DNA from 2 places in the Blautia sp. DFI.3.45 genome. Region 1 is predicted to be linked to the other one. Evidence: predicted binding sites of a transcription regulator. Region 1 holds the regulator's gene; the other holds the start of a gene.
The links. Region 1 encodes Rex, which represses fermentation and respiration genes when NADH is low (regulators of the CRP and FNR family bind a similar motif). Its sites were predicted from a motif close to ATTGTTAANTANTTAACAAT; they were not measured.
Positions count from the first base shown of each region.

Region 2: the regulator Rex is predicted to act here: its motif matches at 9,028-9,047, upstream of LJE09_RS15415 (iron-sulfur cluster assembly scaffold protein).

Region 1 is NZ_JAJDMI010000014.1:10,827-22,025, forward strand. Features, by position in the region: gene LJE09_RS06970 (methylated-DNA--[protein]-cysteine S-methyltransferase) at 1-20, shown strand, start outside; gene LJE09_RS19135 (hypothetical protein) at 54-383, shown strand; gene pap (polyphosphate:AMP phosphotransferase) at 564-2,042, shown strand; gene LJE09_RS06985 (class I SAM-dependent methyltransferase) at 2,063-2,794, shown strand; gene LJE09_RS06990 (S8 family peptidase) at 3,302-4,147, shown strand; gene LJE09_RS06995 (NADP-dependent isocitrate dehydrogenase) at 4,263-5,471, shown strand; gene LJE09_RS07000 (ABC-F family ATP-binding cassette domain-containing protein) at 5,588-7,498, opposite strand; gene LJE09_RS07005 (redox-sensing transcriptional repressor Rex) at 7,759-8,406, shown strand; gene LJE09_RS07010 (bifunctional ADP-dependent NAD(P)H-hydrate dehydratase/NAD(P)H-hydrate epimerase) at 8,496-9,995, shown strand; gene alr (alanine racemase) at 10,073-11,199, shown strand, end outside.
Region 2 is NZ_JAJDMI010000062.1:147-11,345, reverse strand. Features, by position in the region: gene argH (argininosuccinate lyase) at 1-1,185, shown strand, start outside; gene asd (aspartate-semialdehyde dehydrogenase) at 1,322-2,407, shown strand; gene LJE09_RS15445 (DUF3343 domain-containing protein) at 2,472-2,708, shown strand; gene selD (selenide, water dikinase SelD) at 2,955-3,992, shown strand; gene LJE09_RS15435 (formate/nitrite transporter family protein) at 4,384-5,139, shown strand; gene LJE09_RS15430 (DNA topoisomerase) at 5,141-7,321, shown strand; gene LJE09_RS15425 (UDP-N-acetylglucosamine pyrophosphorylase) at 7,384-8,052, shown strand; gene LJE09_RS15420 (TraX family protein) at 8,230-8,970, opposite strand; gene LJE09_RS15415 (iron-sulfur cluster assembly scaffold protein) at 9,223-9,915, shown strand; gene LJE09_RS15410 (GGGtGRT protein) at 9,934-10,944, shown strand.

The DNA of each region.
Region 1 (11,199 bases):
AAAGAGATGATAAACTGTGAGAAAACAGATACGGATGATTACCTTATTATCATTTGAATGCTGCTTTTGATAACGGCCTGAGAAAGGATTACGGAAATTCTGAAATCCGATATGATCATTTTTATTATAAAAAGAAGAAGCTGTCTTTTACCAGACAGGAATTTTGTAATGCTCATCAGCTGGGGGCGGGCAAATCTTTCCGGATCTGCCTGGCAAAGGACTGTATTATAGGTGCAGGAAGCCTGGTTACCAAGAATACTGTGATACCGGATGGTTCTCTGGTAATGGGCAGTCCGGCCAGGATCAAACGAAATCTCACCTGGGAAGAATATTCTGAAAATATTGTGGCTTTAGAAAAAATCCATAGTAATCCCATAAAATAATGCAGTTAAAACAATTCAGTAGTGATATCATACACCTGCTTTACGATAAACAGATTTCATGTTATGATTATTTCAGTTGAATTTGAGATATTCTATTAATGAAAAGGGTAACTATTCAACAGTCTCTGATTGTGAGAGTATTGAACAGTTACGAAGAAAAATAAAAGGAGGATCAATGTTATGCTTACAACATGGACTCCGGCACATATGCCGGAAAAAGAGGAAATCAAAATCCGTCTGCAGACAGCAAGAAGTCAGCTCTATGATTTTCAGATGAAAATCAAGGAACATAAGATCCCGGTAATCGTACTCTTTGAAGGCTGGGGATCTTCCGGCAAGGGAAGTACGATCGGAAAAGTCATTAAGAATATTGATCCGCGTTTCTTTAAGGTTGCCACTATGTCAGCTCCCACAGCAGAAGAACTGAGATATCCATTTCTGTATCGTTATTTTAAACAGATTCCGGAAGCCGGAAAATTTACATTTCTGGATTCCGGCTGGATGGAGCAGACTTGTAAAGACTGTCTGTCGGGCGAGATTGAAGGCGAAGGTTATACACAGCGGATTGACAGCATCCGCCGTTTTGAGCGACAGCTTACAGATAATGGTTATCTGGTGCTGAAATTCTTTATGCAGATTGACAGGGATGAACAGAAGCGGCGTGAAAAATTACTTCTGGATCATAAAGACACCAGATGGCGTGTGTCAGACTTTGATAAATGGCAGAATGAACATTACAAAAAATGTGCAAAAATATTTTCTCAGTATCTGTCTGACACGAATGTTTCCTCTGCACCATGGTACATCATAGATGCCAGTGACAGAAAATGGGCGGAACTTCAGGTGCTGGAGACTATGGTAAGCAATATTGAAGTTGCCATGCAGAATCAGGCACATTCCGTTCCGATTTTGCAGAATGTATTCCCTCTGGAGCAGATTCCCCGTCTGTCGGATATTGATCTGAGAGATAAAACAATGGATGACGAGGAGTACAGGGGAGAACTGAAACAGCTCCAGAGTAAACTGGGGGAACTCCATAATAAACTGTACAGGAGACGTATTCCTGTGATCATCACGTATGAAGGCTGGGATGCGGCAGGCAAAGGAGGTAACATCAAACGTATTACAGAAGCTCTGGATCCCCGGGGCTATGAAGTACATCCAATTGCAAGTCCGGAACCACATGAGAAGGCCAGACATTATTTATGGCGTTTCTGGACAAGACTTCCGAAAAATGGGCATATCGCTATTTTTGACAGAACCTGGTATGGCAGAGTTATGGTAGAACGTCTGGAGGGATTTTGCAGTGAAAATGACTGGAAACGTGCCTACAACGAAATGAATGAGTTTGAGAAAGAACTTAAAGACTGGGGTGCAGTCATTATTAAATTCTGGGTACAGATCGATAAGGATACACAGCTGGAGCGTTTTCAGGAGAGACAGAATAATCCGGAGAAACAATGGAAGATCACAGATGAGGACTGGAGAAACAGAGAGAAATGGGATGCCTATGAAGTGGCCGTAAATGAGATGCTTCAGAAGACAAACACTTCCTTTGCACCATGGCATGTACTGGAATCTGTTGACAAGAAATATGCCCGTATCAAAGCACTCAGAATTGTGATCTCTGAAATAGAAAAAGCATTAAAAGAAAATTAAATTTTGCGGGAAATGTGTAAATGAATGATAAGATAACAGTCTGCCTGGGTAAGGGCGGGCAAAGAGAAATGGCAGAATCTTTTGCCAGAAAGAACAATGTTCCGATTATGGACAAACCGGGAGAACATCTGACAGTAATGTTTGACTCCCGGGGCGTATCACTTACCGGTTATGGCCTGACATATCAGGGAGATTTTGAAGGAATGCTGCACAGAGTCACAAACGGAAGACTTTCCCATGAAATGCTGGTACGTGCGGTCAAAACAGAGGGAGAACATCTGAAAGCAATTGATGCCACTGCAGGTATGGGGGAGGATGGTTTCCTTCTTGCAGCATATGGCTATGAGGTGACATTATACGAACAGAATCCGGTGATCGCCGCACTTTTGAAGGATGCGCTCCGGCGTGCCAGAAAGCATCCCGTATTAAAAGACATTGCTTCCAGAATGAAACTGGTGGAGGGTGACAGTGTGTCATGTATGGAGAAACTTATGGATCCGGTAGATGTGATCTATCTTGATCCCATGTTCCCGAAGAGACAGAAATCCGGTCTGATAAATAAAAAACTTCAGCTGATCCAGAAACTTGAACCTCCATGTTCTGAGGAAAAAGATCTTTTTGATGCAGCTATCAAAGCCGGACCTTCCAGAATTATCGTAAAACGTCCTCTTAAGAGCGTCTGTCTTGATGGAAGAGAGCCTTCTTATATATTAAAAGGAAAAGCAATACGATATGACTGTTATGTGATGTAGAAGGTTTATCAGCACATTGCAGCAGCCCTTTATTTTTGAGGGCTGCTGCAATGTATTTTTTTCCATTCCCGGATAAATTCCATTTGTTCCTGATCGGAGATTTCCTGGGAGGCAGCGTCATTTCCGGCAGCTACACAGCAGAGCAGGACGAAGGTCTGAAAGAGTAAAAATACCAGTATCAATAATAATGCAGTCATAATTTGTCTCCTTAATATTATGCAGATGGTTACAGTTATTTTATGAAATTGCTATAAGGATATTTTCGGGATTTCTGTAACAGATTCTGTATATGCCTGTTGTTTTGCATATCAGAAGTATCTGCATATCATGGAAGCTTTATACATTTTATTTACAGAAAAACGGAGATATGACAGGAGAAACTGTCGGACACAAAAATATAATCTTCCGAATAATTTAAAGTAAGACGCAAATGTTCATTGTCTTTGTAGCGACCTGATGAACAGTTGCGGTAAGATTTCATTATCCAGATGATTCGGAGGATTTTTTATGAAGAATTCAGATGATTCCGGATATACAGGAAAGCACGTGGGTGTGTGTGTTCTGGATACCGGGATTTTTCCTCATATAGATTTTACAGGGAGAATACTTGCGTTTCAAGATTTCATCGGACATCGTATCAGACCTTATGATGATAATTCTCATGGAACCCATGTATGTGGGATCATTGGCGGTGACGGAAGGGCTTCGGAAGGACGGATCAGAGGAATTGCCCCCGGGTGTAGCCTGATAGTTCTGAAGGTGCTCGACAGAACGGGAAATGGCAGGAAAGAAGATGTTTTACAGGCTTTTCGCTGGATCCTGGAGAATAAGAGATATTATGGGATACGTGTAGTGAATATCTCGGTGGGAACAACCTGTAGGAGAGCAGAAGATCACAGAGTTCTGATCGCAGGTGTGGAACAACTTTGGGATGCAGGTCTGGTGGTAGTGGCTGCGGCAGGAAATCAGGGACCGAAGGCAGGAAGTGTGACAGCACCGGGAAGCAGCCGGAAGATTATCACAGTAGGCTCCAGCGATCTGCTTACAGGACGGACTGCCATATCAGGCAGGGGACCTACATTTGAGTGTGTTTGTAAACCGGATCTGGTTGCACCCGGGAATCATGTTCTTGCCTGTGCACCGGGAGCAGATAACGGATATGGAGTGAAGAGTGGTACTTCTATGTCTACACCTCTGGTTGCAGGGGCAGCAGCATTGATGCTTGAGAAGAATCCGGAGCTGACTAATGTTCAGATCAAGATGAAATTGAAAGAAAGTGCCAGGGATATGGGATTGCCAAAGAATCAGCAGGGATGGGGAGAACTGGATCTGGAACGCTTTATGGAACTGTGATCAGTAATCATTTTATTTGGCAAAATATTGCTTTAGTGTATAAAAGCATTGACGAACGGTCTGTTTTCGGCTATCATGATAGTTAACTGGATGAGAGCCAAAGAGGAGGATTAACATGAAAAAAATTCAGATGCAGACACCACTTGTGGAGATGGATGGAGATGAGATGACCAGAATTCTCTGGAAAATAATCAAAGATGAACTTCTTCTTCCGTATATTGATTTGAACACTGAGTATTATGACCTTGGTCTGGAATACAGAAATGAAACGGATGATCAGGTAACTGTTGATGCAGCAGAGGCTACAAAGAAGTACGGCGTAGCAGTGAAATGTGCAACTATCACTCCTAATAAGGCAAGAATGGAAGAGTATACCTTAAAGAAAATGTACAAGAGTCCTAACGGAACGATTCGTGCAATTCTCGACGGAACTGTTTTTCGTGCCCCAATCGTAGTGAAGGGTATTGAACCATGTGTTAAGAACTGGAAGAAACCGATCACCATCGCACGTCATGCCTATGGTGATGTGTATAAGAACACAGAGATGTATATTGACGGTCCCGGAGATGCTTATCTGGTATTTGAAGGTGCAGACGGACAGCAGAGAAAAGAGCTGATCCATCATTATGAGGGACCGGGTGTGCTTCAGGGTATGCACAATCTGGATGATTCTATCACAAGTTTTGCAAGATGCTGTTTTAATTATGCACTGGATACAAAACAGAACCTGTGGCTTGGCGGCAAGGATACGATCTCCAAGATTTATGACGGACGTTTTAAGGAAATCTTTGCAACTATTTATGAAGATGAGTTTAAGGAGAAATTCGAAGCAGCAGGCATTGAATATTTCTACAGCCTGATCGATGATATCGTAGCTCGTGTCATGAAGGCTGAAGGCGGATTTATCTGGGCCTGCAAGAACTATGATGGAGATGTTATGAGCGATATGGTTTCTTCAGCATTTGGTTCTCTGGCTATGATGACATCTGTACTGGTATCTCCACAGGGATATTACGAATATGAAGCTGCTCATGGAACTGTACAGAGACATTATTATCGCTATCTGAAAGGTGAGGAGACATCTACTAACTCTGTAGCAACTATTTTTGCATGGACTGGAGCTCTGAGAAAAAGAGGTGAGCTGGACGGCAATAAAGAATTGATGGAATTTGCTGATAAACTGGAGAAGGCGACTCTGGAGACGATTGAAAGCGGTAAGATGACAAAAGACCTTGCGCTGATCACTTCTCTTGAGGATGTGACAGTACTGAACAGCAAAGATTTCATCCTTGCCATCAGAGAGAGACTGGATGAAATTTTATAATTTCAGAAATTATCCGGTAATGTTTCTATAACATTATAAAGTTCTCCGGGCAGGATCACACTGCAGCGGAGAAACCTGTAAAAAGTTATAAACTGCGAAAATGGGAAGAACCTGCATTATGCAAGTTCTTCCCATTTTTCATATAATCCTTCTAATTCTTCGGTAATGGCGGCTTTCTCTTTGCTGAGTTTCGCACATTCTGCCACATTTGTGCAGATATCCGGGAGAATCATGGTTTCGTCGATCTCTTTATCTCTGGTTTCAAGTTCTTCAATGCGGGCTTCTACTTTTTTTAGTTCATTCTCTCGTTTTCGCTGGCGGGCCTGTTCTTCTTTCTGCTGTTGCCAGGAAAGCTTGTTATCAGAAGCCTGCTTTGCTTCTGTCACAGCCTGAGCGGCAGCCGGAGCATATTTTTCCGTCAGCTCTTCTTTTTTCTCCAGATAATAGTCGTAATCTCCGATATAATTTACAATTGCCTGATTGGTCAGATCCAGGATCCGGGTAGCTGTCTGGTTGATGAAGTAACGGTCGTGGGAAACATAGAATACTGTTCCAGTGTAACTGTTCAATGCCTCTTCAAGAATCTCTTTTGAAGCGATATCCAGATGGTTGGTGGGCTCATCGAGGATCAGAAAGTTTGCTTCGGACAGCATCAGCTTGGCGAGGGAAACACGACCTCTTTCTCCGCCGGACAGAGCGGAGATCAGTTTGAATACATCATCCCCTGTGAAAAGGAATGCTGCCAGCATATTTCGAATTTCTGTTTCCGTAAGTGTGGGATAAGCATCTGAGATTTCCTCAAAAATAGTTTTCTCCATATGAAGAACATGGTGTTCCTGGTCATAGTAGCCAATCTGTACCTTGGAACCAAGAGTAAATCTGCCGCTGTCTGCATCAATCAGCCCATTGATGATCTTTAACATGGTGGTTTTGCCTGTGCCGTTATTGCCAATCAGGGCTACACGTTCTCCACGTTTGATCTCAAAGGAGATGTCACTGAAAAGTGTCTGTCCGGGAAAAGATTTGGAAAGACTTTCCACAGTAAGGACATCATTTCCGCTGACAAATCTTGGTTCCAGGGAAATGCGCATCTGATTCTGAATCTCCTGTGGTTTATCAATGCGCTGGACTTTATCCAGCATTTTCTCGCGGCTTTCCGCACGTTTGATGGATTTCTCGCGGTTAAAGGATTTCAGCTTGGCAATGACTGCTTCCTGATGTTTGATATCCCGCTGCTGGTTCAGATAGGCTTTGTACTGGGCGTCACGCAGCTGGGCTTTTTTCAGGGCATAGGCAGAATAGTTGCCACTGTACATACGCATATTTCCTGCTTCGATTTCCACAACTTTTGTTACAACTTTGTCAAGAAAGTAACGGTCGTGGGATACGATAAATACAGCACCCGGGTAATTCAGAAGATAGGTTTCCAGCCAGGAAATACTCTCCATATCCAGATGGTTGGTAGGCTCATCCAGAAGAAGAATGTCAGGGCTGGCAAGAAGCAGTTTACCCAGAGCTACGCGGGTTTTCTGGCCGCCTGAAAGAGTTTCTATCTGGCGTTCGAAATCTTCTTCTGTGAAACCAAGACCTTTTAATACACCCATGATCTCACTTTTGTAAGCGTAACCATTTTCCAGTTCAAACTGGTGACTCAGTCTTGTGTAAGTATTCATCAGGCTGTCCAGAGCATCTCCGGTGGTGGTTTTCATTTCCTGTTCCAGAGAGCGCAGACGGTTCTCCATATCAATAATGTGCTGTTTGGTGGAAATCAGTTCTTCGTAAATGGTATGATGGCCATGAATGTCCTGATACTGGGCAAGGTAGCCGATATTTTTATCTTTGGCAAGTACCACGTTTCCTGAATCCGGGGAGAGCTCATGCATAATGATTCGCAGCAGAGTCGTCTTGCCTGCACCGTTATTGCCGATGAGAGCTGCCTTTTCGCGGTCTTCTATATGGAAACTGGCATCCTTGAGAATGATTTTTTCGCCAAAGGATTTACAGATATTCTGACATGATAAAATCATAGGAATTCCTCCGTTTGTAATTTGTCCGCGTACTATTATAATCGAAAATGCCTGTTTTTGAAAGCATTTTAAGAGATTTTGTCCAGAGAAAAGAAAGCACCGGATGGATGCATGGAAGAAAATATGATATTCCGGGGAATTTTTCAGAATGAAATTGATAAAAAAATACAGAAATATTTGGTCAAAAAGTACAAATTTAATTTGACAATAAAATAACATCTGGGTATAATTGACATAGATAAGCTAAGGAGGGAAAATTTGTGGAAGCTAAGGAAATTTCGAAAGCGGTAATCAAGCGTTTGCCGCGGTACTACCGCTACCTCGGTGAATTGATGGAGGAGAATGTAGAGCGTATATCTTCAAATGATCTTAGCAAGAAGATGCATGTGACGGCTTCCCAGATTCGTCAGGACTTAAATAATTTCGGTGGTTTTGGTCAGCAGGGTTACGGCTATAATGTACGCTATTTGTATACAGAAATCGGTAAGATCCTTGGGCTGGATACTGTACATCCGATGATTATTCTGGGTGCCGGTAATTTGGGACAGGCATTGGCCAATTATGTGGATTTTGAAAAGCGCGGATTTAAGCTGGTTGGTATTTTTGACGTCAATCCTGTACTTGAGGGGATTGCAGTTCGTGGAATTGAGATTCAGATGTTGAGCGATCTTCCTTTGTTTCTGAAGGAGAATGAGGTTGAGATCGCGATCTTGACTCTTCCTAAAATTAAAGCCAAAGAGATGGCAAAGATTTTGATTGATAATGGAATTAAGGCAATCTGGAATTTTGCACATATTGATCTGGATGCCCCGGAGGATGTAATGGTAGAGAACGTACATCTTTCAGAGAGTCTTATGACTTTGTCCTATAACCTGAGTGAGTACAGAAAGGAACATGAAGGGATGTAAGGGATAACTGTGAAACACAAGGCTGTGGTCATCTGATCACAGCTTTTCTCTTGTATGTAAATGTGTTATTGTAAACAGGAGGTGAACAGATGAGAGAGATTGTAACTGCTGTTGAGATGAAAGAACTGGATCATAATACGATTCAGAAAGCCGGGATATCGTCTCCAGTACTTATGGAGAGGGCGGCATTAAAGACGGTTGAGGAGATTGTACAGAGATTAAAGAATAAAGAAAAAGAGAAAATCCTTGTGGTCTGCGGAACCGGCAACAATGGCGGAGACGGATTGGCGATTGCCAGACTGCTTCAGTTGAGAGGAGTCAGAACCTGGTATTATATTGCGGGTAAGGAAGAGAAAATGACTGCTGAAACTGCCGGACAGCTTAAAACAGCAGAATATTATCAGGTGCCCCGGGTGCATAACCTGGATCCGGATGAATATACTACTATAGTAGATGCCATCTTTGGGGTTGGACTGAGCAGACCTGTAGAGGGAAAATATGCAGAGCTTATCAGTACAATGAACCGGGCATCTGCGTATAAAGTAGCTGTGGATATTCCATCCGGGATTGACTCAGATACCGGATTTGAGAAGGGGATTGCATTCCGGGCAGATCTTACGGTTACCTTTGCTTTTCGCAAAAGAGGGCTGTGTTTTTATCCCGGACGCATGTATGGCGGTGAGATCGTTGTTACGGATATCGGAATCTATTCCATACCCGGAAAGAAAATCTGTATGCATCATCTGGAACGTGAAGATTTAAAAATGCTTCCGGAGAGAGTTCCCTATGGAAATAAAGGAACCTTCGGTAAGGTTCTTCTTATAGCTGGCAGCGAAGGAATGTGCGGAGCTGCATATCTGAGTGCAGCAGCTGCTCTGAAAAGCTCTGCGGGAATGGTGAGAATTCAGACCGTGGAGGCCAACAGGATTCCGTTGCAGACACTGTTGCCGGAAGCCATGATCACCTGTGATTTTGATGAGAAAAAAAACCAGGCAATGCTTGACTGGTGTGATGTGCTTGTGATAGGACCGGGTCTTGGAACCGGAGCGCAGAGCAGGGAAAGAGCTCAGTGGTTCCTGGCGAAGGCAGCTGAGTGTAAAAAAACAGTAATTCTGGATGCAGATGGCCTGAATCTTCTGTCAGTCCATGACAACTGGAAGTGTTTTATCGGGGAACATGTGATCCTGACACCTCATATTGGTGAGATGAGTCGTCTGTGCGGAAAAGAAATCGGTAAGATCCAGGATTGTCTGGCACAGACTGCAGCTGATTATGCAAAGGAGTCTGGAGCGGTTTGCGTTCTGAAGGATGCCTGTACTGTGGTGGCAGATGCTTTTGGAGATATGTATTTGAACATTTCGGGTAATGCAGGAATGGCTACAGCGGGAAGTGGAGATGTGTTAAGTGGTGTGCTTGCCGGTATACAGTGTATGTACCTGGCAGCAGAAAAGAAATTTTCTCCTGTTATTCTGGCTGCACTTGGTGTATATGTGCATGGGCTGGCAGGTGATCTGGCTGCTGAAACAGTAGGGCAGCGAGGGATGACCGCAGGAGATATCATCTGTTTTCTGCCGGAAATACTAAGATAGAATATTCATTTTGAGGCAGTAAATCTGTGAAACAATTTGCAGATATTAACATGAAAAAATAACAGAGGAAAATTATTATGAAGAAAGATAGCAGAGTAAAAGCAGTCATTTCACTGGATGCAGTAGAACATAATTTCCGGGAAATGAGAAAAAATATTGCAGAAGAGACAAAGATGATCGCAGTCATAAAGGCTGACGCTTATGGACATGGCGCGGTGCCGGTTGCACATCTCATTGAGGATTATGATTATATCTGGGGGTTTGCGGCTGCAACTGCGGAAGAAGCGATTCATCTGCGAGAAGCCGGGATTACAAAACCAATCCTGATCCTTGGAATTGTTTTTGATGAATATTTTCCGGAACTTGTCCGTTATGAGATCCGTCCTGCAGTGTGCGAATATGAGGAGGCAAGGAAACTTTCAGACGAAGCGGTTCTGCAGAAAAAAACTGTACATATTCATATTGCTCTGGACACAGGAATGACCAGGATCGGTTTTGCGGATGTACAGGAAAATGTAGAGGAAATTAAAAAAATTTCAGAACTTCCAAATCTTAAGATTGAGGGTATGTTTACTCATTTTGCAAGAGCAGATGAGTATGACAGAAGTCCGGCTATGGTACAATTGGAGCGGTATCTGGATTTTTCAAGGCGCGTAGAAGAGGCAGGAGTGGAAATTCCTCTGCATCACTGTTCTAACAGTGCGGGCATCATACGTATGCCGGAAGCAAATCTGAATATTGTCCGCGCCGGAATCACAATTTATGGAATTTATCCTTCTTCTGAGGTGGAGAGAGATATTGTAAAGCTTGAGCCGGTTATGGAACTTAAGAGTCATGTGACTTATGTGAAGGACGTTCCTGCCGGAGCAGCGATCAGCTACGGCGGTACTTATGTGGCTGACAGGAAGATTCGTGTGGCAACTATTCCGGTGGGCTATGCAGACGGCTATTCCAGGCAGCTTTCCAATAAAGGCTGGGTTCTGATACATGGACAAAAGGCTCCGATCCTTGGCAGAGTCTGTATGGACCAGTTTATGGTAGATGTGACTGAGATTGGTGATGTGAAGAAGGGCGATGAGGTAACACTGATCGGCAGAGACGGGGATGAGTTTATCGGTATTGAGGAGATTGGTGATCTCTGTGGCAGATTTTCCTATGAGTTTGCCTGTGATATCAGCCCGCGTGTGCCGAGAGTCTATATTAA
Region 2 (11,199 bases), on a different contig from region 1:
ATCCTTGCAGATGTAAGATCCGGCAAACTCGAAATCACATCCGAATATGAAGATATCCACAGCTTTGTCGAAGCAAACCTTATCGACAGAATCGGTGATGCAGGCAAGAAACTTCACACAGGAAGAAGCCGTAACGACCAGGTAGCCCTTGACATGAAACTCTATGTAAGAGATGAGATTGACGAGACAGACGAACTGGTAAAGAAACTTCTCGAAGCACTTCAGAAGATCATGGAAGAGAATGTCCACACATACATGCCAGGCTTCACACACCTCCAGAAAGCGCAGCCGGTCACACTGGCTCACCACGTAGGCGCATACTTTGAAATGTTTGTACGTGACAGAAGCAGACTTGCAGATATCCGTAAGAGAATGAACACCTGTCCTCTGGGTGCAGGCGCACTGGCAGGAACCACCTACCCGCTTGACAGAGAATATACAGCACAGCTTCTCGGTTTCGACGGCCCGACCAGAAACAGCATGGACTCTGTATCAGACAGAGACTATGTGATTGAGCTTCTGTCCGCATTCTCCACAATTATGATGCACATGAGCCGTTTCTGCGAAGAAATCATTATGTGGAACTCCAATGAATACCGCTTCGTAGAGATAGACGATGCCTACAGCACAGGCAGCAGTATCATGCCTCAGAAAAAGAACCCGGATATCGCAGAACTTGTAAGAGGAAAAACAGGACGTGTATACGGGGCATTAACATCTATCCTTACAACCATGAAAGGAATCCCTCTTGCATACAACAAAGATATGCAGGAAGACAAAGAACTTACATTTGATGCCATTGACACTGTAAAAGGATGTCTTGCCCTTTTCACGGGCATGATCTCCACTATGCAGTTCAACAAACAGAATATGGAAGCAAGTGCAAAGAATGGCTTTACAAATGCTACAGATGCAGCCGATTATCTGGTAAATCATGGAGTACCTTTCCGCGATGCACACGGCATTGTAGGCCGTCTGGTGCTTACCTGTATTGATAAAGGGATTTCTCTGGATGAACTTCCTCTTGAAGAATATAAAGCCATCAGCCCGGTATTCGAGAACGATATTTACGAAGCGATCAGTATGAAAACCTGTGTGGAAAAACGTATGACCATCGGTGCACCGGGACCTGACGTGATGGAGAAAGTGATCGCTGAGAACAAAAAATATCTGGAAGAAAATTAAAAAAATGCTTGCAATTTATTTTGGTTTGTTATAGTATGTACAAGAAAGACAGATGTACGTAATATAAGGACACCTGGATAAAAATGTCCGCGCAAGGGTAGAGACGCGGGCAGAAGATAAAGAGGAGAAAGATATTATGAGTGAAAAGCTTAGAGTCGGTATTTTAGGTGCTACAGGTATGGTAGGTCAGAGATTTATCTCTCTGCTTGAGAATCATCCATGGTTTGAAGTTGTAACTGTAGCTGCAAGTCCGAGAAGTGCAGGAAAGACATACGAAGAGGCAGTTGGCGGAAGATGGAAAATGGATACTCCAATGCCGGAGGGTGTCAAGAATCTTGTTGTTATGAACGTAAACGAAGTAGAGAAGGTTGCTGCAACAGTTGATTTCGTATTCTCTGCTGTAGATATGTCAAAAGAAGAGATCAAGAAGATCGAAGAAGAATATGCTAAGACAGAGACACCGGTTGTTTCCAACAACAGTGCTCACAGATGGACACCGGATGTACCGATGGTAGTGCCGGAAATCAATCCGGAACACTTCGATGTAATCGAATCCCAGAAGAAACGTCTTGGAACAACACGCGGATTTATCGCTGTTAAACCAAACTGCTCTATCCAGAGTTATGCTCCTGTATTAACTGCATGGAAAGAGTTCGAGCCATATGAAGTAGTTGCTACTACATATCAGGCAATCTCCGGAGCAGGTAAGACATTTAAGGACTGGCCGGAAATGGTTGGAAACATCATCCCATACATCGGCGGCGAGGAAGAGAAGAGCGAGAAAGAGCCATTAAGAATCTGGGGTAAAGTAGAAGACGGTGTAATCAAACCTGCTACAGAACCGGTTATTACATGCCAGTGTATCCGTGTACCGGTACTGAACGGACATACAGCAGCTGTATTCGTTAAATTCCGTAAGAATCCTACTAAAGAGCAGCTTATCAAAGCATTAGTAGAGTTCAAGGGACTTCCACAGGAATTAGAACTTCCAAGTGCTCCGAAGCAGTTCATTCAGTATCTGGAAGAGGACAACCGTCCGCAGGTTACAGAGGATGTAAACTTCGAACATGGCATGGGCGTATCTGTAGGACGTCTTCGTGAAGACACCGTATATGACTGGAAATTCGTAGGACTTTCCCACAATACAGTCAGAGGTGCAGCAGGCGGAGCAGTTCTCTGTGCTGAAACCTTAAAAGCAAAAGGATATATCCAGGCGAAATAATTTATAGAAAATAATAAAAGAGGTGCCGGTAACGGTGCCTCTTTTTATGAGGACACGACGGATTATGAAAGAAAAAGTTCTGACAACAGTGGTGACTTTTGAAACTACCACTCAGGCAATTGCCATGGAAAGGGAATGTAAGAAAAACAAATTTACAGGCAGACTGATCCCTGTGCCAAGAGAAATATCAGCTTCCTGCGGCCTTGCGTGGAAATGTGGGGAACAGAACGAAGAAGAAACAGCTTCCTATATGAAGGAACAGGATCTGGAATATGAAAAGATTTATAGGATTCTTGCGTAAAATGGAAAGATTTATAGGAACACCTGATATATGGTAAACGGTTCACATTTTGACGGATATGTGAAAACATGATACAATGATAGCACTGAATCTCTTGTTATAGAAGATATGTAACTATTTGGCAGTCTGTCGGCTGTGAAAGTACGTTACTGTTCACTCCGTTTACAGTAACGAAAGTATTGAACAGTTACGAGGAGATTCTGAATATGGAGATCAATTGGGGTGAACTGACTTATGGGAAATGAAATGAAAAAAAATGAAGTGCGTCTTACACAGCTTGCCAGTGCAGCCGGATGCGGTGCTAAGATTGGCCCGAAGGTTCTGGCACAGGTAGTAGGCAAACTTCCGAAATTTACAGATCCGATGCTTCTGGTAGGTCCGGAGACATCAGATGATGCAGCAGTATACAAGATTAATGATGAACTGGCAATGATCCATACAGTAGACTTTTTTCCGCCAGTAGTGGATGATCCGTATATGTACGGGCAGATCGCAGCAGCCAATGCACTGAGTGATGTCTATGCAATGGGCGGTGTTCCGAAACTGGCATTAAATGTGGTAGCATTTCCAAACTGCCTTGGTCCGGAAGTACTGGAGCAGATTCTGCGCGGCGGTGCAGATAAGGTCATGGAAGCCGGAGCAGTCCTTGCAGGCGGGCATACTATCAATGATAAAGAACCGAAATACGGACTCTGTGTAACTGGTTATGTGCATCCGGACAAAATGTGGAAAAATTACGGCGCAGAAGAAGGAGACATCCTTATTCTTACCAAACCGCTGGGCTGTGGAATCCTTAACACTGCCATTAAGGCAGAAATGGCGTCTCAGGAAGAAATTGAGAGAGTTCAGAAAATCATGGCGAAGCTGAACAAATATGCAGCAGAGATTGCATCTAAATACACGATCCACAGCTGCACCGACGTAACAGGATTCAGTCTTGCAGGTCACAGTCTGGAAATGGCAAAAGGCAGCCGGAAAACCCTGGTGATCCAGTCTGAGAAACTTCCGATCATTGAGGGTGTTGAAGAGTATGCACAGATGGGGCTGATTCCTGAAGGTGCATACAGAAATCGTGACTTCGCAGGCGATGAAGTACGAAGTGAGATTAAGGAACTCTGGATGGAGGATCTGGTATTTGATCCGCAGACATCCGGCGGACTTCTGCTTGCAGTACCGGCAGAAGAAGCTGATGCCCTTGCAGAAGAGCTTGCAGGTATGGATATCTTCGGCGGTGTTATCGGATATGTAACAGAATTGCAGGATAAAGCAGTTGTATTTGAATAAAAAAATCAGCTTTACTTTCAGACATGCTCTGCACGCCTGCGGAGATCTTTCTTGTCTTTTGCGCTCTGCCGAACTGTCTTGAATGCATTAGTTTATGGAATTGCTATAAAAATCTTCGAATATAATGGAACATAATTACAAATCGTTACTGTTCACTCTGTTCACAGTAACGTAGCCAAAATTCATTCCAGATTGCCTGCGGCAATGGAATTTTGGCTTGTATGTCTCGGGATTTTGGCATATTCATGCCAAAACACCTCGCGGGATAGTGGTGTGTGAACAGTAACTACAAATCTGATGAATATTCTTGAATTGTTTGACGATTTCGGTTGTGAAACAGATATTCAGGTGATATAATGTTCTCAATAAAATACATTGCGGAGGTGTAGTTATGAATTACGAAGATGTACAGAAAGTGTCAAATGCGGCGAAAGCCAAGAGTAACCTGGTGAATACCAACTTTTTCAAGTACTTCATACGTGCGATCATGGCGGGTTTTTTTATTGATGTGGCCATGATCTACAGTAATGTAGTTGGAAACGTATTCTCCAAGACCATGCCTGAATGGGGAAAATTTGTGGGGGCATTAGTATTCTCCATTGCAGTGCTTCTGATCAGCTTCGTAGGCGGCGAACTTTTTACAGGAAACAATATGGTAATGGCGTTCGGAGCCTATGATAAACAGGTGAGCTGGAAAGAGGCAGGTAAGGTATGGGGCGTAAGCTACCTTGGAAACTTTGTCGGATGTGCAATTTTAGCATTGCTGTTTGTATGGGCCGGAGCGTCCGGAACAGCAGATTATTTTGCAGGATTTATCGGAAACAAGCTGAGTGTTCCGCTCGGACAGATGTTTTTCAGAGCAGTACTCTGTAATTTCTTCGTCTGTCTTGGTGTGCTCTGTGGTATGAAATTAAAGAGTGATGCAGGAAGATTCCTGATGATCGTTATGTGTATCTCAGGATTCGTTGTAAGCGGATTTGAGCACTGCATCGCAAACATGGGAATCTTTGTTACCGCATACTGTCTGGTACCTGGATTATCCCTTGGAGCCATGGTAAAGAGCATGGTAGTAGTAACTTTAGGAAATATGGTGGGCGGTGCCCTGTTGCTGGCATGGCCGCTCAGAAAGATGAGTGCAGATAAATAATATGTCAAAAGCTTTATACATAGCCGAAAAGCCCAGTGTGGCACAGGAATTCGCAAAAGCTTTGAAAATCAACGGACAAAGACGGGATGGCTACCTGGAATCTCAGGACAGCGTGGTGACCTGGTGTGTGGGACACCTGGTCACCATGAGCTACCCGGAAAAATATGATATCAAATATAAAAGGTGGAGTTTAGATACCCTGCCTTTTTTGCCGCGCGAATTTAAATATGAAGTGATCCCCGGAGTGCAGAAGCAGTTTGAGATTGTCAAAGGACTGCTTAACCGTGAGGATGTGGACACCATTTACGTGTGTACCGACTCCGGACGTGAGGGGGAATACATTTACCGTCTGGTGGCACAGATGGCAGGTGTTCATGGAAAAAAAGAAAAGAGGGTCTGGATCGACTCTCAGACAGAAGAAGAGATCATGAGAGGAATCAGAGAGGCAAAAGATCTGTCGGCATATGACAATCTTTCTGCTTCAGCCTATCTTCGGGCGAAAGAAGACTATCTCATGGGAATTAATTTTTCCCGTATACTGACACTGCGTTATGGAAACAGTGTGTCAAATTATTTAAATACGAAATATCAGGCCATTTCCGTAGGACGGGTTATGACCTGTGTACTTGGAATGGTAGTGCGAAGAGAGCGCGAGATCCGTGCATTTGTGAAAACTCCGTTTTATCGCGTACTCAGCAGCATTGCCCTTGAGGGAGAAAACTTTGAGGGAGAGTGGAGAGCTGTGGAAGGCAGCAGATATTTCCAGACTCCTTATCTGTATAAAGAGAACGGATTTAAAGAGAAAGCCTATGCTGAAAAACTGATACAGGAGCTGTCTGTGAGTCAGCCGTTGCAATGTACAGTAGAGAAAATCGAGCGGAAAAAAGAGAACAGGAATCCGCCACTTTTATTTAACCTGGCGGAGCTTCAGAATGTGTGTTCCAAGCTGTTCAAGATTAGCCCGGATGAGACATTAAAAATCGTACAGGAACTGTATGAAAAGAAACTGGTCACTTATCCCAGAACAGATGCCCGTGTATTGTCTACTGCGGCAGCAAAGGAGATTTATAAGAATATCTCCGGGCTGCGTAATTATGAACATACAGCAGAGATCGCACAGCACATTATTGAACAGGGAAATTACAAAAATCTGGCAAAGACCAGATATGTTAATGATAAGCAGATCACAGACCATTATGCAATCGTACCCACAGGCCAGGGCTTAAACGCATTGAGAAGTGTTTCTCTTACTGCGCAGCGTGTATATGAGACCATTGTCAGAAGGTTTGTATGTATTTTTTATCCTCCTGCAGTATATCAGAAGATCAGTCTTGTGACAAAAATTCAGAATGAGAGCTTCTTTTCTTCATTTAAAGTACTGCTGGATGAAGGGTACTTAAAAGTTGCCACAAATTCTTTTGCGAAGCGAAAAGCAGCAGATGCCATGAGTGGTGGAAACAGAGCCGGCGCAGCCGGCAATGAGGGAAGTGAAGAGGAAGATCCGGATACAGGAAAAAACGGCGGGAACAAAGCTGATGATTCGGCTGAGGATATGGCGTGTGATACCAGACTTCTTGCCGCATTGCAGAACCTGAAAAAAGGTGATATACTCTCTGTGGACAGTCTGAGTATCAAAGAGGGCGAGACATCGCCGCCAAAGCGTTATAATTCCGGTTCTATGATTCTTGCAATGGAGAATGCAGGTCAGCTGATCGAGGACGAAGAGCTTCGTGCCCAGATTAAAAGCTGCGGAATCGGAACCAGTGCCACCAGAGCGGAAATTCTTAAGAAACTGTGCAATATCAAATATCTGGCACTCAATAAGAAAACCCAGGTGATCACTCCAACCCTTCTTGGAGAGATGATCTTTGATGTGGTAAACTGCTCCATCAGACAGCTTCTGAACCCGGAACTGACTGCAAGCTGGGAAAAAGGACTGAATTATGTGGCAGAGGGCAGTATTACAGAACAGGAATATATGGATAAGCTGGAACATTTTGTGCGCCTTCGCACCAGACAGGTGGAGGACAGCAATATCCAGCCATATCTGAGACAGTTCTTTGATGCTGCAGCAGTGAATTATAAGGATTCATTTGAAAAAAACAGTGCGAAAACAACAGGCAGATCAACGTCCGCAGCGGGACGATCACGTACCTGCAGAAAGCCGTCTGCTTCAAAGTAGTGTGTATTTGTGACAGATAAAAGAAAACATGTCATCATAGCGAGAGAAAAGAGGAAAATATTATGTTAAAAGATTTTACAATTGCAAACCTTCTGGATCTGAACGAAACAATCGCAAAGGATTTATTTGAAGGAAAAACATATCCATGGGAAGTATTACCGGAGATCGGAGATTTCATTCTGAAACTGGGACAGACCTTAAGTGAAGAAGAATACGACCACCCGTCAGAAGATGTATGGATCGCCAAGAGTGCCAAAGTAGCACCTACAGCCTGCATCAACGGTCCGGTCATCATAGGTAAAGAAGCAGAAGTACGCCACTGTGCATTTATACGCGGAAAAGCAATTATAGGTGAGGGTGCAGTAGTAGGTAATTCTACGGAATTAAAGAATGCGGTACTTTTCAACAAGGTACAGGTTCCGCACTACAATTATGTAGGCGATGCAGTTCTCGGCTACAAATCCCATATGGGTGCAGGTTCCATCTGTTCCAATGTAAAATCTGACAAGAAACTGGTAGTTGTAAAAGACGGTGACGAGAAGATTGAAACAGGTCTGAAGAAATTCGGCGCAATGCTTGGAGATAACGTAGAAGTGGGCTGCGGTTCTGTATTAAATCCCGGAACTGTGATCGGACGCTGCTGCAATATTTATCCACTTTCCTCAGTAAGAGGCTGCGTACCTGCAAATCACATTTATAAGTCAAAAACAGAAGTTGCAGAAAAGAAATGATTTAACCGAATCAAGTAGCGAAGGGGATTGCGAATATCCGTTTGACAAGGTATTTTTAGAAGATAATTCAAAGGATAGAAGAGGCAGGTTGTATGAAGGATATTATTTCAGTCATACAGCCTGCCCTTTTATATTTTTATGTCTGTCTGATATAGAAGATATTTGTTGTACCTGATATTACATATGAAATAAAAGTTTTCTCAGGATTACCAGAATGATAATGTGCACCGGATAAAACCAGTAAAAAACATATTTCAGAAATTTTCCTTTTACAAATCCACGTTCACCATTGTACATATTAATGGAAAGAAAAGCAAAGCAGGCTTTCCATTCATAGTAAAGCCAGCAGCTTCCGATGATCGCCTGGGCGGTTTTATCGTTGCGGAACCAGTACATGATCAGCAGGAATACAAATCCCCGCCATCCGTAATCTGCCTTCAGAAACACAGAGACAGTCAGCAGTGCCAGCACGCAGACAAGCTGCATTTTCTGATTATCCCAGAAGTATTCCAGGGCACAGAATGCCAGGTATCCCAGAAACAGGGTGAAAAATACATTCTGTTTTTCATATCTCCAGGTGTTGGTAAACATGAAGTTCCATGGAATCTCAGAGATACATGCAAATAGAAACAGATTCAGGCCATATTTCTTACGGTTATGTGTATGCAGAAATCCTTCCACTAACAGAAAACAGAAAATTGGAAAAGCGGCCCTGCCGATATCCCGGAAAATCCGATACCAGCTGTAATCCACGCCGCCGAAACTGAAAAGGGTTGCAGTTGTGGCAGGATAATTATACAGGATCATTAAGCCGGTATGGTCAATCAGCATCAGGGTGATGGCAATTAATTTTAAAGCGCTTCCGCTCAGAACCTGAAATTTTGCAGGGAGAAAGGAAGCAGGTAACTTTGTTGTCATAATAGAAATCCTTTCATTAATAGAAATTAGAACTATTTTACCACAAAAAAATCAAAGATGGTTAAAAATTTTACAATTTATGACTGGACGAATCAGCACTTTTGTGAGAAAATAACACTAGGTTGTTAGGCATACTCCTCTGAAGTCATTCAGCAGACATCGGAGTTTTATCCTGTGCAGTTCATTCAGCAGTTCTGTACAGTGGAGAGTATAACAACATGAAGTTAATCTATACTTGAAAGGAGTTTTACAATGATTTATTCACGCGAAGTAGAAGAAATGTGCCCAGTTGCACAGGGCGTTCATCATGGCGCCGCTCCAATCCCAGAAGAAGCTAAATGGGTACAGGCAAAAGAAGTCAAAGACATTTCCGGTCTTACACACGGTGTTGGCTGGTGTGCACCACAGCAGGGTGCCTGCAAGCTTACATTAAATGTTAAAGAGGGTATCATCCAGGAAGCGCTGGTTGAGACTATCGGATGTTCAGGTATGACTCACTCTGCAGCTATGGCTTCCGAGATTCTTCCGGGACTTACAGTTATGGAGGCACTGAACACTGACTTAGTTTGTGATGCGATTAATACAGCTATGAGAGAACTCTTCCTTCAGATCGTTTATGGACGTACACAGTCTGCATTCTCAGAAGAAGGACTTCCAGTAGGTGCTGGACTTGAAGACCTTGGTAAAGGACTTCGTTCTCAGGTTGGTACAATGTATGGAACTCTGAAAAAAGGACCTCGTTACCTTGAAATGGCAGAAGGTTATGTAACAGGTATTGCTCTTGATGCAGATGATGAGATCATCGGATATCAGTTCGTAAGCCTTGGAAAAATGACTGATTTCATCAAAAAAGGCGATGACCCGAATACTGCATGGGAAAAAGCAAAAGGTCAGTATGGCCGTGTTGCAGACGCTGTTAAAATTATCGACCCAAGAAAAGAATAATTTAGGAGGTAACAGGAAATGGCTTTATTTGAATCATATGAGAGACGAATTGACAAGATCAATTCTGTTTTAAACAGCTATGGCATTGCTTCTATCGAAGAAGCTGAGAAAATCACAAAAGACGCAGGTCTTAATGTTTACGATCAGATCAAAGGCATTCAGCCGATCTGTTTTGAGAACGCTTGCTGGGCATACACAGTAGGTGCTGCGATCGCAATCAAAAAAGGATGTAAGAAAGCAGCAGATGCAGCAGCAGCTATCGGTGAAGGACTTCAGGCATTCTGTATTCCTGGATCCGTTGCTGATACACGTAAAGTAGGTCTTGGACATGGTAACCTTGGCAAGATGCTTCTTGAAGAAGAAACAGAGTGCTTCTGCTTCCTGGCTGGACATGAGTCCTTCGCAGCAGCTGAAGGTGCTATCGGTATCGCTGAGAAAGCTAACAAAGTTCGTCAGAAACCATTACGTGTTATCCTGAACGGTCTTGGTAAAGATGCTGCTCAGATCATCTCCCGTATCAACGGCTTTACATATGTAGAGACAGAATACGATCCATACAAGAACGAAGTTAAAGAAGTATTCAGAAAAGCATACTCCGAAGGACTTCGTGCAAAAGTTAACTGCTACGGCGCTAACAGCGTTCCGGAAGGTGTTGCTATCATGTGGAAAGAAGACGTTGACGTTTCTATCACAGGTAACTCCACAAACCCGACACGTTTCCAGCATCCGGTTGCAGGTACATACAAGAAAGAACGTCTTGAAGCAGGTAAGAAATACTTCTCAGTTGCTTCCGGTGGTGGTACAGGACGTACACTTCACCCGGACAACATGGCAGCAGGTCCAGCTTCCTACGGTATGACAGATACATTAGGACGTATGCACTCTGATGCACAGTTCGCTGGTTCTTCTTCTGTACCGGCTCACGTAGAGATGATGGGTCTCATCGGCGCTGGTAACAACCCGATGGTTGGTATGACAGTTGCAGTAGCTGTTTCCATTGAGGAAGCTGCTAAGGCTGGAAAGTTCTAATCAAACCTTTTTAATCAAAGAGTCAACAAACCTAGAAAGTACCGTAGTTCCAAGGGCTGCGGTACTTTTCTTAGTTTAGATCAAAAAATGAGAAAGTAATTTGAGACACGGTGAGAAGCCTTGAAAATGGCAAGATAGGCAAACAGGTAGGTAACAAGTAGGCAACAGAGCGAAGGAAACAAAAAGAAGAGCCGATCACAGGAAAAGAAATGCCGCAACCACAAGGGTTACGGCATTTTTTCTAGTGTGCCGAGC